Regions from separate parts of the Arthrobacter sp. efr-133-TYG-104 genome, predicted to be linked through region 1. Evidence: riboswitches for the same ligand, from Rfam matches in the RefSeq annotation. Region 1 holds a riboswitch; the other holds the start of a gene.
What was found. A riboswitch is a leader RNA that binds a small molecule or an ion and turns the genes downstream of it on or off. The one in region 1 is predicted to bind S-adenosylmethionine.
Positions count from the first base shown of each region.

Region 2: another riboswitch for S-adenosylmethionine. It lies ahead of metX (homoserine O-acetyltransferase MetX); the one in region 1 lies ahead of QRN04_RS17865 (DUF1737 domain-containing protein).

Region 1 is NZ_JARVTA010000037.1:15,466-22,685, reverse strand. It holds gene QRN04_RS17880 (DUF559 domain-containing protein) at 1-620, opposite strand, end outside; gene QRN04_RS17875 (O-succinylhomoserine sulfhydrylase) at 789-1,997, opposite strand; gene QRN04_RS17870 (rhodanese-like domain-containing protein) at 1,998-2,408, opposite strand; gene QRN04_RS17865 (DUF1737 domain-containing protein) at 2,405-2,671, opposite strand; SAM riboswitch class IV at 2,684-2,795, opposite strand; gene QRN04_RS17860 (carboxymuconolactone decarboxylase family protein) at 2,936-3,418, shown strand; gene QRN04_RS17855 (aminodeoxychorismate lyase) at 3,453-4,394, opposite strand; gene cls (cardiolipin synthase) at 4,481-5,956, shown strand; gene pabB (aminodeoxychorismate synthase component I) at 5,995-7,220, opposite strand, start outside.
Region 2 is NZ_JARVTA010000001.1:465,869-473,088, forward strand. It holds gene QRN04_RS02100 (DeoR/GlpR family DNA-binding transcription regulator) at 1-478, shown strand, start outside; gene QRN04_RS02105 (CPBP family intramembrane glutamic endopeptidase) at 516-1,289, shown strand; gene QRN04_RS02110 (VOC family protein) at 1,420-2,058, opposite strand; gene QRN04_RS02115 (bifunctional o-acetylhomoserine/o-acetylserine sulfhydrylase) at 2,266-3,639, shown strand; SAM riboswitch class IV at 3,784-3,899, shown strand; gene metX (homoserine O-acetyltransferase MetX) at 3,916-5,037, shown strand; gene QRN04_RS02125 (efflux RND transporter periplasmic adaptor subunit) at 5,124-6,659, shown strand; gene QRN04_RS02130 (ABC transporter ATP-binding protein) at 6,663-7,220, shown strand, end outside.

The DNA.
Region 1 (7,220 bases):
CCGTCGATCAGGATGTCAACACGGCCCACACCAGGGATCTGAACCTGGCGTTGGAAGGATAGTCCCTCCGCCTCGAAGAGCAACCGTGCGCTGATTTCCGGAACGGACTCGGACAATCCGTCAGCCATTCGGAGTAGTTTCCGTGCGGACCCAAAGTAGTTGGCCCGCAGCTCACCTGCAAGGACTTCCCGTGGGATTCCGCGCAATCGCATAGCCGATTGGGCGACGGCTATGGCATCACCATCAGGGAGGCAGGTTAACGCGTGCACCACCGTGTCTTCCAGGGACGCCACAGGCACGTTCGCTTCTGAGCCCACCCGCAGACCGGAATGCCGAACGAATCCATGACCCCTGTGATGTCGCGTTGCCAGATGCATCTGTACCGGCTGGGCCCTCAGCCACAGCCCGTAACGGACGGCCGCGGAGGCGCACGTCAGGTATCCGTTGTTGACCAGGGCGGCCAGGTACTCGCGATCGGCGGATGGCAGTGCCCAAATGCCCTGTCTGGGCTGGTAGGCGTGCGGTATTCTCCGCACCATGGCAGGGGTAAAGCCATGCTTGCGGAGTAGGCCAACTCTGGCTACTCCGCCGACCGAAACCAAGAACTCGTACGCCTCCATACAGCCAGCTAGCCACGACCGGGTTGCTGGTGTCCCTGCGAGCTTTGTGTATGTGGAAACAGCCCGCGATTTTTTGCTGGATCATCCCGACGTGCAAGGCAGCGAATCCCGGGATGTGGGGCTTCGGTTCCAAGCCGTCCGGTGATGATCCAGCTAAACCGAGGTCCGTCAGACCTGTTTGAGGGCCTTTTCCAAATCGAGGATGAGGTCGCCGACGTCTTCGAGCCCTACTGACAACCGGACCACGCCATCCGAGAGCCCGATCGCGGCCCGGCCCTCAGGCCCCATGGCCCGGTGGGTGGTGGTAGCTGGATGAGTTATCAGCGACTTGGAATCGCCCAAGTTATTGGAAATGTCGATGATGCTCAGCCCGTCCAAGAGCGCAAAGGCTGCTTCTTTCGCTGACCGGCCGGCCGATGGGGACAGCTCAAACGTCAGCACAGTACCGCCGGCCTTCATCTGCTGCGCGGCAAGCTCGTACTGTGGGTGGGACTTCAGCAGCGGGTACTTGACCCAGCTGATTGCGGGCTGCTCCTCCAACCACTCGGCAATCTTCAACGCGGACGCCGAGCTGTGGTTGACCCGAAGGCCCATGGTTTCAAGGCCCTTCGTCAGTACCCACGCGTTGAACGAGGACAGCGAGGGGCCGGTGTGGCGCATGAGCTGCTTGACGGGCCCGTCGATGAACTCCGTGCTGCCGAGGATCGCCCCGCCCATGACGCGGCCCTGGCCGTCTATGTGCTTGGTCCCCGAGTAGACGATCACGTCCGCACCCAGCTCTCCACAGCGTTGGAGCAGGGGAGTAGCAAAGACATTGTCGACGACGACCGTCGCGCCTGCGGCGTGCGCCAGCTCGCTGACGGCGGCGATGTCGACAATCTCCTGCATGGGGTTCGACGGCGATTCGAAGAAGACCGCGGTGGTGGGTTCGGAGAGGGCAGCCTTCCACTGGTCCAGGTCTGGACCGTCGACGAACACCGTCTCCACGCCCCAACGGGGCAGGATCTCGTTGAGGATCACGAAGCACGAGCCGAAGAGTGAGCGGGCAGCAACCACGCGGTCGCCGGCGGCCAGCAAGGCACCCAAGGCGGTGAAGACAGCGGACATACCCGACGCCGTCGCAAAGCATGCTTCGGTGCCTTCAAGCACACGGAGCCGCTCTTGGAACGTGGCCACGGACGGGTTTCCGTAGCGTGAGTAGACGAAGCGTTGATCCTCGCCGGTAAAGGCGCGTTCGGCAGCGGCAGCTGACTCGTAGACGAAGCCCGAGTTCAGGAAAAGGGCCTCGGAGGTCTCTTGGAAGTTGGTACGGTCGAGTCCGCCGCGCACTGCCTGGGTGTCCGGGCTCAAGTTGGCGGTATCGGGATTAAAAGTCACTTAGTCGTTCCCCAAATTCGTCGGCAGCCCACGGTTTTTCCAGCCGTTGACGGTCCGCTCGCCGTAGCGGTCCGGCACGCCTTCGAAGCCTTCAAGGACGTTGTAGGCAGTGAAGCCGGCCTGCGTAGCGGCGATGGCCGCGGAGACGGAGCGATGTCCGCTGCGGCAAAGGAAGACCAGTTCCACGCCGTCGCCCTCGGGCGCTTGCTGCTGGAGTTCTTCGAGGAAGCCCGGATTCGGGATGCCGCCAGCGAAGTTCCACTGGATGAAGAGGGGATCGTTTTCCGTGGCTTTGGTGTCCGGGATCCCGATGTGTGCCCACTCGCCCTCGGTGCGGACGTCCACCAGTATGGCGCCTTCTTGGAGCTTGGCCCACGCGTCTTCAGGAGTCAGGTCACCTGCGTAGCTCATGCGTGGCCCTCGAACGCTTCTTCGTCTTCGTAGTTCTCCAACTGGTCCACGGCATTGGCGACGGCGGCGTCCGCAGTCGCGATGGCGGCGGGGAGCACCACGGCTTGGGCGACGATGACGCTTTCCCCGTTGAACGTGGCAGCCGGGCTTCCGTGGAGCACGTATCCCTCGGCCAACGCGGCGGAAATCCGTTCACAGAATTCACGGGTGTCCGGGCCGGTCACCAGCCGGTAGGCAAGTTTTTCTTCGGTGGGTTCAGGCATGGTGCTTCTCCTCGATCACGCTTGCAGTTCGAATTGTCGATACGCCGAGTAGTCACCTGAGGCACCCCGCCGGAGAGAGGGTTGCCGACCAGCAAGTCAGGGCTTGGCGCTGGTGCTCATTACTCTGGAAAAACGTAACATCCGCGAGGACACCGGCGCACTCGGAGGGCCTGAAGCAACCGTCATGTTGCGTAATCGGAGCCTGCCCAAGCGTCGTTTTCTTACGTCCCGCTGGGTTCGGCGGCGTTGCGCTAGGCTCCAACCATGCCCGAACAAGAAGGAAAACCCCGGCTCGCCGGATATTTGGACAAGCAGCAGCCGGACCTCTACGCCACGCTCAGCCACTATTCCCAGCAGCTCGTTGAGGAAGCCGACCGGCAGGGCCTCCCACGCCTGACCCTGGAACTCATCAACTACCTCTCCTCCCAGATCAACGGGTGCGCTTTCTGTTTGGACCTCCATCACCGCCGTGCCTTGAAACTTGGTGAGACGGAACAGCGGCTCTCCCTGGTTGCTGTCTACAAGGAGGTGCCATTATTCGAAGCAGCGGAAGTGGTGGCGATGGAAATCGCCGAGCAGATCACCCGTATGAGCTCGTCCCGGCCCAGCCCCGAGTTGTTCGAGCGAGCGCGGCAGCACTACACGGACGAGCAGATCAGCGTTATCTGCATGGCGGCGATCGGAATCAACGCGTTCAATCGGCTGTCCATTCTCAGCGAGCACCCTGTGCGGGCCAGCAAGAAATAGCGCGCGGCGTCCTGACCTGGTTTGAGGTCGGGGTTTACTCGATCCCGGCAAACAACTCATTCAGTTCGGCGGTGAGTTGCTTCCGCACATCGGGAGCGCCCACCTCTTTGCCGTTGATGTGGTTCACGGGCGCGATCAGCCGGATGCTCGAAATGAGCCAGACGGCATCGGCGTCGAACAGGTCCTGCGGTTCCAACGGACCATAACCGAGTTCCCAGCCAGCCGCCTTGGCCGCTGCAAAGAGCGCCCCTTGCGAGGTTCCCGGGAGGATGCCGCTGTCCAGCTGGGGAGTGATCAGGCGCCGAACCGTCCTGGCTGAACCTTCGCCGTCGTCCACTGTCTCCAAGTGCGCCAAAAGGACCGTGGAGGTGGGGCCTTCCAAAACGCGGCCGTCAGTGGACGTGAAAATCGCGTCGTCCGCGCCCTGTTTGTGCGCGTACCGAAGCGCCGCCATGTTCACGGCATAGGACAGGGTCTTGGCCCCAAGCAACAGCCACGGTGCGCGCTCGCCGGCTTCCGTATCAAAGCCACGGTCCAAAAGTACGACGTCGATACCCGTCTCGCGTTGCCGGCGACTACCTGCAGGGGAGGGTGAAGCCTGCACCCAGCAGGTGGGGCTCGAGGCACCCTCGACGCCGCGGGTCACGAGCAGCTTGACCACGACTTCGTCTTCCTCCGGGGTAGGGACCGGATGGACCTGGCGGAATTCATTGATGGCGGTGGAAATGGCTTTGCGCCACGCGTCCTGCCCAGGTAATTCCAAGTCCAGGGCAGCAGCAGAACTTACCAGCCGATTCAGGTGCGCCTGTACCTTGCGGGGCCTGCCTTGGACGGCCAGCAGCGATTCGAACACACCATCACCACGGGTGGCACCGAGGTCCGTTGCCATGAGTTGCGGCTGGCTCGAATCAGCAATGCGGCCGTTTTCGACGGCGGGGTCCAGGAAAACGAGGACTGTCGGTGCAGGGGAAGTCATGGTCCCAGCTTAGTGCTGGGCCTCAGGGAGCGCCTTGGCCGGATAGGCTGTGGTCACCGTTGTTCATGGATCGTAGGGGTTGTCGCGTGCTGTTTCCTTTTCCGTTCGGCCAGGAGTGGACTTGGCTGCTCACCGTGTGGGCCATCGTGGAAGTCGGACTCCGCATCGTACTTTTGGGGGTCATCCCCGGCAACCGTCGCCCGACCACCGCTATGGCATGGTTGTTGACGGTCTTTTTGGTGCCCTCAGTGGGCTTTATTTTATTCCTCCTCTTCGGCAACTTCCGGCTGTCCAAGCGCAGGCGTCAACAGCAGGAAGATGTCAACCGCCGGGTCAGGGCCGTCACGGATGGGCTGGCCGAAGCCGGGAGCGAGTACGCGGGCCCCGAATGGGTGACGTCCGCGGGGGAGCTGAACCGGAGGCTCGGCTCGCTGCCCATGGTTGACGGCAACAAGGTGGAACTCATTCCGGGCTACGAGGAATCCATCAAAGCCATGACGGAGGCCATCAAGGGCGCCAAGAACTACGTCAACGCCGAGTTCTACATCATGAGCAGCGACTTCCTGACCAACGATCTCCTGACGGAATTGGAAAAGGCCGCGGACAGGGGAGTGACCGTCAGGCTCCTCTTCGACCACATCGGAACGCTCCGCATCAAGGGTTACCGCCGCTTGATCCGTCGCCTCAGGGCAAGCCAGGTGCAGTGGAAGCGAATGCTCCCGCTTCTGCCCATCCATGGTCAATGGCGCAGGCCCGACTTGCGGAACCACCGCAAGATCATGGTGATCGATGGCGAGATTGCCTTCACAGGATCGCAAAACCTTATCGAGCCCTCCTATAACAACCCGAAGCACCGGAAGGTTGGCCGGAAATGGGTTGAGCTCATGTCCCGGCTGGAGGGGCCGATCGTTTCCACCCTCAACGTTGTCTTCGCCACCGACTGGCTGAGCGAAACCGACGAGTCCCTGGAAGACCAATTGCGCCTGCCCACGCAGCCACCACCACCCGGGAACGTCACGGCCCAAGTGGTTCCCAGCGGCCCGGGGTTCGCCACGGAAAACAACTTGCGACTGTTCAACACCTTGATCTATTCCGCGCAGCACAGGATTTCCATCTGCAGCCCGTACTTTGTCCCGGATGATTCCCTGCTGTATGCCATCACGACCGCAGCCCAGCGCGGGGTGGACGTGGAGCTCTTCGTCTCCGAAAAGGGCGACCAATTCCTGGTCCACCACGCCCAGCGCTCCTATTACGAGGCGTTGCTTGAAGCCGGCGTCCGCATCTACTTGTACCGGGCACCGTACGTTCTCCACGCCAAGCACTTCACCATCGACGACGAAGTGGCTGTCCTGGGTTCCAGCAACATGGATATGCGCTCCTTTTCCTTGAACATGGAGGTCTCGGTGATGCTGTTGGGCGCCGAGACCGTGAACCTCATGCGGTCAGTGGAGTCCACGTACCGGGAGGTGTCCCGTGAGCTTATGCTGGATGACTGGATGGACCGGCCCGCCTTGGCCAAGTATGTGGATAACGTGGCCCGGTTGACCGCGACGCTCCAGTAATCGGCACCCCACAGGCAGCACGGCTCAGGCCTTTCCGCTCAATCCGGGAAAACGGCGCCCAAGGTCGAGAGAACACCGAAGGCCTTGGTCCGGATCTCTTCGTACTCGTCGTCCGCCGTCGAATCCGCTGTTATGGCCCCGCCAACGCCGAGGCTCAGCGTGCGGCCGCCGTCGCCGTCGGGGTGGATGACCAAAGTCCGGATCACGACGGCCAGATCAGTGGCGGCGTTCAACGAAAAGTAGCCGATCGCTCCTGAGTAGATGCCGCGCGGACCGTCCTCAAGTCCGTCCAGGATGTCCATGGTGCTGATCTTCGGGGCGCCGGTCATGGAGCCGGCGGGAAAGGCCGCCGCCACGGCCTCTGCCCGCGGAGCGCCGGGCCGCAGATGTGCATCTACGGTGCTCACCATCTGGTGGACGGTGGCGTAGGTTTCGATCGCGCAAAGCCGGCTGACGGAGACCGAACCGGGAACTGCGAAGTGGCTGAGATCGTTGCGCAGCAAGTCCACGATCATGATGTTTTCAGCGCGGTCCTTCAACGACGTTTCCAGTTGGTGCTTCAGCGCGGCGTCCTCGGCACTGTCGGCTGAACGGCCCCGGGTTCCCTTAATTGGTTCGGCACGCATGCCGCCGTCGGAATGGACCCGGAGGAAACGCTCCGGTGAGGTGCTGGCGACCGCCAGCTCGCCGAACCGAAGGTAACTGCCAAACGGGGCCGGGTTCCGGCGTCGAAGGTCCAGGTAGCTGTGCCAGGAATCGAGGTCCCCGGCGGGCGCTTCCAGGGTGGTGGTCAGGCAAACTTCATACGTGTCGCCCTCGCTGATACGGTGCTGCGCTGCTGCGATTTTGCGTTTGTAGTCCGTGGAGGAGTCCCGGCTGACGAACTCGGGCACAGTGCGCTGGGAACGGTCGACGGCGGCAGCCCCGACGGCGGCAGCCCCGACGGCGGCAGCCCCGCCAGCAGCAACCTCGACGGCGGCGCGGGCCTCACGCAGCCAAGGATCGGCGTCGGGAGCGTCCAAGGCGAGCAACCACACCGTCCGTTCGCGGTGGTCCACCACAACAGCCCGTCCAGCGAAAAGGAGGGCAGCGTCCGGAGTTGGCGAGGATACATCATTGCCGCCGGTTTCCCGTTTGAGTTCGTAGCCCAGATAGCCGAGCCAGCCGAGCGTGAACTGCCCGTCGTAACCCCTGGGTGCCCGCACGGCGTGGCGCCCCCACACCGAATCGAGCCAACGGAAAAAGGGGCCGGTGGTCCTGACCG
Region 2 (7,220 bases), on a different contig from region 1:
ACTTGCCCAGGTGCTCTCCACGCGGGAGGACCTCAACGCTCCTTCCAGCAAGCCCACGCTTACCGTGGTGACCAATGCCATCAACATTGCCTCCCAGCTCGCGGTCCGCCCCAACATCAAGATCATGGTCACCGGCGGCATCCTGAACCCCAGGTCCTACGAACTCGTGGGACCGTACATCGACGTCATCATGCAAAAAGTGGCCTTGGACATTGCGTTCATCGGTGTCAACGGCGTGGACCCGGATCTCGGCCCCACCATCACGGATGAGGGGGAAGCCATGGTCAACACGGTCATGGCCAACCGGTCCACTGAGTCCTATGTCCTGGCCGACTCCTCAAAGGTGGGCCGCCGGTCCTTCGCCGCCATGTCAGGCTACGACTTCCGGCACCTCATTACGGACTCGGGTATCAGCGCGCAGGACCGGGCAGCGTTCGAAGCCAAGGGCATCGAAGTCATCGTCGCTACTGCCAGCTGAGCAGCGGACTCGCAGGAAGTACAGGCAAGATAGGTACATGCTTGTTGCTTCCCGCCGTCGGTTGCGTGCCGAGGTACTCATTGTGTTGGGCTTGTCCTTGGGCCAGTCCGCCGTGTACTCCGTAGTTCAACTCCTGGACAAATTGACGCGTGCGCCCTTGTCCCAAGGCACTTCCACCCTGAATCAATCGCAAAGTACGCGGGAGTATTTCGACCTCACTTACCAACTGCTGGACATTGTCTTCGCGCTGGTGCCAGTGGCGTTGGTGATTTATTTCCTGTCCACGCATGCAGCGACACCGGGTGCGGCGAGCCCAGGGACTGCATTCACCAGGCTTGGCTTCAACTTTGCCCGTCCCGGAAAGGACGCACTCCAAGGGTTGGGATTGGCCGCCCTGATCGGTGTGCCATCTTTGGGGCTGTACGCGGTCGGGCGCGCCCTGGGGATCACCACCGCCATTGTTCCCAGCGGGCTGGATGCTTACTGGTGGACCGTTCCGGTGCTCATACTGTCCGCGGTTCGTCACGCGATCGTCGAAGAAGTGATCGTAGTGGGTTATCTCTTGGACCGCTTTGGCAGGTTCGGGTGGAGGACGCCCGCGGCCATTGTTGTCAGCGCCTTGTTGCGGGGCAGCTATCACCTGTACCAAGGGTTCGGGCCGTTTGTGGGCAACTTCGTGATGGGCCTGGTGTTCGCTTGGATCTACACCAAAACCCGGCGCGTCATGCCGTTGGTGGTTGCCCACGCACTTCTGGACATCGTCGCGTTTGTAGGTTTCAGCCTGTTCGGCAAGGCGATAGGCCTGGGCTAGGAGCAGCGCACGCTTAAATGTTCTCGGCCGCCATCGGAGGGTGACGTCATTGGCACCCGCTGATGGCGGCCGAAGTTTATCCGGGCTCGAACAGGTGATGGTCTGTCCAGGCAGGGATGGTTGGAAGGGATCAGATGGTGACGGCCCCGGTGGCGGTCTCGAACGTGACGGACATGATGCCAGGGGTGCCCCGGGGAGCTATCCACTGGACGGCTACGTCCTCAAGCGGTTTCTCAACCGGCTCGCCCAGCCACTCGGTGACGCGTTCCGCGGAACCGGCGATGGTGAGGCTGGACATTTTCACGTCGCTCTCGTACACCTTGGACGGGTGCAGCGTCGGGTCGCCCTCCCACTTGAGGAGGTAGGGAACCTGGGGGTCGGCGATCAAACCAAGGATACCGATCTGCTGCCACACCAATTCCCGGCCATCGGGAAACTTGCGGTTACCCGGGACGGCTGAGCGGCCGAGGCGCTCTTCGAAAGGAGCCAGGTCGTCGACGGCGACGCACCAGCCCATCCAGCCGCCGCCGGCAGCCGAGCGTGCACGGACCGCTTGGCCAAAGGGGGCTTTGTCGGAAGCGGGGTGGTCCAAGACCTCCACGACTTCCAGGTACTTGTTATCTGCAAGGGGAATGATCATGTTCCGGGTGCCGAAGCGCGGGTGCACTCCACCCCGGACTGCGTCCACTCCCAGAGCTGCGGAAATTCGTTCGGTTGTGGCCAGAAGGCCATCTCGTTCACAGGCGTAAGAGACGTGATCCATGCGCATGGCTTCATCTTGGCACTTTGTGATCGGGGTCTCAGCTAAGTAAAGCCTAACTATGGTAGGACCTATTTGCGGACCGAGGGCCCATGACATATTCGGACCCGAAATTTCAGCTGGCGTCACAAAGGTATCCATGGTGAGCGGCTGTTCCTAGACTGGCTCCAGCCGCCCCGGAGTCATTCCACTGCACCACGAGCATCACGGGCCCGGATGAATGACCGCGCCGTAGGTGTGTCCCGCCACAAATCGCCTTCAGAGGAGAACGCAATGTCCCAAGGATGGTCTTTCGAAACCCGCCAGATTCATGCAGGCCAAGAGCCGGATGCCGCCACAGGTGCCCGTTCGCTGCCGATTTACCAGACAACATCTTTCGTGTTCCCCAGCGCTGAAAGCGCGGCCAACCGCTTTGCCCTGGCTGAACTTTCACCGATCTACACCCGTATTGGCAACCCCACCCAGGACGCCGTGGAACAGCGGATCGCGAGCCTGGAGGGCGGTCTCGGCGCCCTCTTGCTCAGCTCCGGGCAAGCGGCCGAGACCTTCGCCATCCTCAACATCGCCGAGGCGGGGGACCACGTGGTGGCGAGCCCAAGCCTCTACGGGGGGACCTACAACCTCCTGGCCCACACCCTCAAGAAGTTCGGCATTTCCGTTACCTTCGTGGAGGATCCGGACAACTTGGACCAATGGCGGGATGCTGTCCAGCCGAACACCAAGCTGTTCTTCGGGGAAGTTGTCTCCAATCCCCGCCAAGACGTGCTGGACATCGAAGGCGTTGCGCGCACCGCCCATGAGGCCGGCGTGCCGCTCATCGTGGACAACACCTTGTCCACTCCCTATTTGATCCGTCCCATCGAGTGGGGCGCGGACATCGTGGTTCATTCGGCCACCAAGTACCTCGGCGGCCACGGCTCGGCGATAGCCGGTGTGATCGTGGACTCCGGCAACTTCGACTTCGGCAAGGATCCGGAGCGCTTCCCCGGATTCAACACCCCGGATCCCAGCTACAACGGCCTGGTTTACGCGCGCGATCTCGGGAAGGACGGGGCACTCGGCGCCAACCTTTCCTACATTCTGAAGGCACGTGTGCAGTTGCTCCGCGACCTCGGGTCCGCGGTGTCCCCGTTCAACGCCTTCTTGATCGCACAAGGGCTGGAGACGCTGAGCCTTCGCGTCGAGCGTCACGTCGCCAACGCCACTAAAGTGGCGCAATGGCTGGAAGCCCACGACGACGTCGAGGCCGTCGCCTACGCTGGCCTGCCGTCCAGCCCTTGGTACGACCGCGGCCGCAAGTACGGCCCCTTGGGCACGGGCGCGGTGGTGGCCTTCACCATCAAGGGTGGAGTGGAGGCAGGCAAGCGCTTCGTGGACGGCCTGGAGCTGCACTCCCACGTTGCCAACATCGGCGACGTTCGCTCCCTGGTGATCCACCCGGCGTCGACCACCCACAGCCAGCTCACCGCCGAGCAGCAGGCCGTCGCGGGCGTCAACCCCGGATTGGTGCGCTTGTCCGTGGGCCTGGAGCACGTCGATGACATCATCGCCGACCTCGAAGCCGGGTTCCGGGCCGCCAAGGGAGCCTGACCGCGTACGAACGCCGCCCGCCGATGATTATTCGGTGGGCGGCGTCCAGGCCTAGCTTTGGGAGAACAAGCCGCACCCAAAACGTCACACTGGTGTCACAATCTTCGCCTGAAGAGGGATGTTCTTCCTAAACTCTACGTATTAGGTCATGAGTGCCAGCACACAGCCCCGGCTTGCTGGCCGGCAACCCTCCTCCGCGGTGGGGTGCCCCGGGTGAGGACCTGGCCCGTCGCACGCAAGGCGACTGGCAAGTGCGAGGTTTAGGTGTCGAAGGAAATGACCATCAGTGCTATAGCCATTCCCACTTACGGAAAAGAAGACGGAACGGTCCGCTACGCCCGGATAGGTTCGTTGGAACTTGAGGCGGGCGGGTACCTCCCGGATGTCGTCTTAGGTTACGAAACGTGGGGGAGCCTGAACCCGGATCGATCCAACGCGGTGCTGGTCCAGCATGCCCTCACCGGAAGCACCCACGTGGCTCGGGGGAGTACGGACGAGGAAGGTTGGTGGGAGCAACTCGTCGGTCCAGGTGCGACCATCGACACCGACAGATTCTTTGTTGTCTCCATCAACATCGTGGGCGGTTGCTACGGGAGCACGGGGCCATCCAGCCAGGCTCCCGACGGGAAACCGTGGGGATCGCGGTTTCCGCTGATCACGCTCCGGGACAGCACCGAAGCCGAGGCCCGGCTCGCCGACGTCCTGGGTATCGATGCCTGGCACGCCGTACTCGGAGGTTCCATGGGCGGGGCCAGGGCCCTTGAATGGGCCATTACGTTTCCCGAACGCGTCAAGCGCTGCGCCGTGATCTCCGTGGGTGCCTACAGCACGGCGGAGCAAATCGCCTTTGCCCAGTCCCAGACCCTTGCGATCCGGCAGGACCCGCACTTCAACAACGGGGACTATTACGACGGCCCGGCCCCCGAGAACGGGTTGGCCTTGGCGCGGCGCATAGCGCACATCACCTATCGTTCAGCCTTGGAGTTGGACCTTCGCTTCGGCAGGCAAGCCCAGCCCAAGGAAGCCCCGCTTGTTGCACCGGTACTCGGGGAGCGGGGGCGCTACCAAGTGGAAAGCTACCTGGACCACCAGGGTAAGAAGTTGGTGCAACGCTTTGACGCCAACAGCTACATCGCCATCACTGAGGCCTTGATGTCCCATGACGTCACCCGTGGCCGTGGTGGTCTGCAGAAGTCCCTGTCCCGCGCAACGGCGGAATTCTTCGTGGCCGCAGTGGACACCGATCGGCTGTACTTCCCGGCGCAATCACGCGAACTTGCCGCTGCCCTGCCAGGTGATGTTCCGGTCCATGTCATCGAGGCGCCGATCGGGCATGACGGCTTCCTGACGGAAATCGGGCAGCTGTCAGAGCAGCTCGGTGAAGCCTTCTTCAGCTGAGAAGCCGCTTGCAACAATTCGTCGTTTTCGGTCTCCTTCCATGACTTTCAAGGGCTTCACTCAGGTCCGGCGCATAATCTCCAGCCATGATGTCAAAAACCCTTGTGATTAACGTGGGCCTGGGCGCTGTCATAGTCGCACTTGGTGCGGGTACCTACCTCACTGCGACGGCTGCCGGCTCCACCACCCCTGCCACGGCAACGAGGACCGTGACGGTAGGCAAGGCCGATATCTCCTCGGTGGCCACGGCGTCGGGCAACGTGGCCCCGCAATCCACCACCGTCGTCAATGCCCGTAACTGCAGCGGCGTGATCCTGTCGGTGGGCGCCACTCTTGGCCAGCAAGTCAGTGTGGGCCAGTTGCTCGTGTCCATCGACCCAACAAATGCGCAGAACAGCTTGGACGCGGCCCAGGCGCAGTTGGATTCCGTCACCGCCCAGGCAAACCAGCAACAGGTCTCGGCGAGTGGGCAGGTGTCCTCGGCAAACCAGACCCTCGTTAACGCCCAGCAGTCAGCGGCATTGGATAGCTCCGAGCAGGCTTCAACCGTTGCAGCAGCACAGAAGGCCGTGGACGCAGACAATGCCGCGGTCAATGCGGCCAAAGCCGTTCCCGTCCCCAACCCGAAGCCGGCGAACTGGACCGATCCGGTCATGGCGGCGCAAAACCAGCTCGCCAAAGACCAGGCGTCCCTCAGCCAGGCACAAAACCAAGCGGCCAGTACCCAACTGAAAGATAAACAACAGGTCGCTTCCGCTACAACGGCGCTCGGAAATGCCCAAAACTCTGCGGCTTCGGCGGGCGGCACCAACGTCACCAGTGCTCGACTCGCTGTACAGACGGCCCAAGCGAACCTCGCAGACTGCAACCTGACAGCTCCCGTGTCCGGCACGGTGTCCGCGGTGAGTGCCACCGTCGGAGCGCTGACCGGTTCGTCCGGTGGGGGCTCGGCAGCCTCGGCCACTGGTTCAACGGGCTCCACTGGTGCCGGTGGAGCCGCAGCGGGGACGGCGACTGTCGCTTCTTCGGGTGGCTCGGCGTCGAGCGGTGGCTTGGTGACCATCAGCGACACCGGCCACCTTCAGGTAGTGGCTGGCTTCTCCGAATCAGACGTGACCAGCATGAAAGCCGATCAAACCGCACAATTCACCTTTCCTGCATTGCCACAGGATCCAACCGCTGCACCTGTAACAGGAAAAGTTGTTTCGATTGCCCAAACGTCCACTACCACCAATGGGGTGGTCACCTACCCGGTGACCGTCTCCATTGCCAATCCACCGGCAGGCCTCCGGCTTGGCCAGAGTGCCAACATCTCGGTCACCACGGCCACAGCAACCAATGCGCTGGTAGTTCCAAGTCTGGCCATTACCACCACGGGGAACAGGCAGACGGTCAGCGTCGTGAAGAACGGCACGCCGACGCCGGTAACCGTCACCACCGGGATCAGTGCCAATGGCCGAACCCAGATCCTGACCGGTCTCTCCGACGGTGACCAAGTTCAGTTGCCCGCGATCTCGAGCACCTTGGATACCGGCAGTGCCACCACCGGCGGAGGTTTCGGCACCGGCGGCTTCGGTGGTACCGGCACCAACCGCGGCGGCGCACGAAACGGCGGTCAGTAAGCCGTGGCATCGGTCATCGAACTCGCCGGGGTCACTAAGGTCTACGGCAAAGGCGAGGCCGAAGTGCGGGCATTGGACACCGTGAGCCTTTCCATTGAGCGCGGCGATTTCGTGGCGATCATTGGGGCTTCCGGATCCGGTAAATCAACCATGATGAACATCATCGGCTGCCTGGACGCGCCGACCACCGGGAGCTATTTCCTGGACGGAATCGATACCAGCGAGTTGGACGAGTACCAACAGGCACAGATACGCAACCGGAAAATCGGTTTTGTCTTCCAGAACTTCAACCTGATTTCGCGCACCAAAGCCGTCGATAACGTGGCCATGCCGCTGGCGTACGCAAAAGTCGGGCGCCACGACCGGCACAGCAGGGCTATGGCCATGCTTGACGCGGTGGGGTTATCGAGCCGCTCGGGGCACAAACCTTCCCAACTTTCGGGCGGGCAACAACAACGCGTCGCGATTGCCCGGGCCTTGGTGACCAACCCCGTGCTTCTGCTCGCAGACGAGCCCACAGGAGCACTGGACTCGAGGTCCTCGGCCGAGATCCTGGACCTT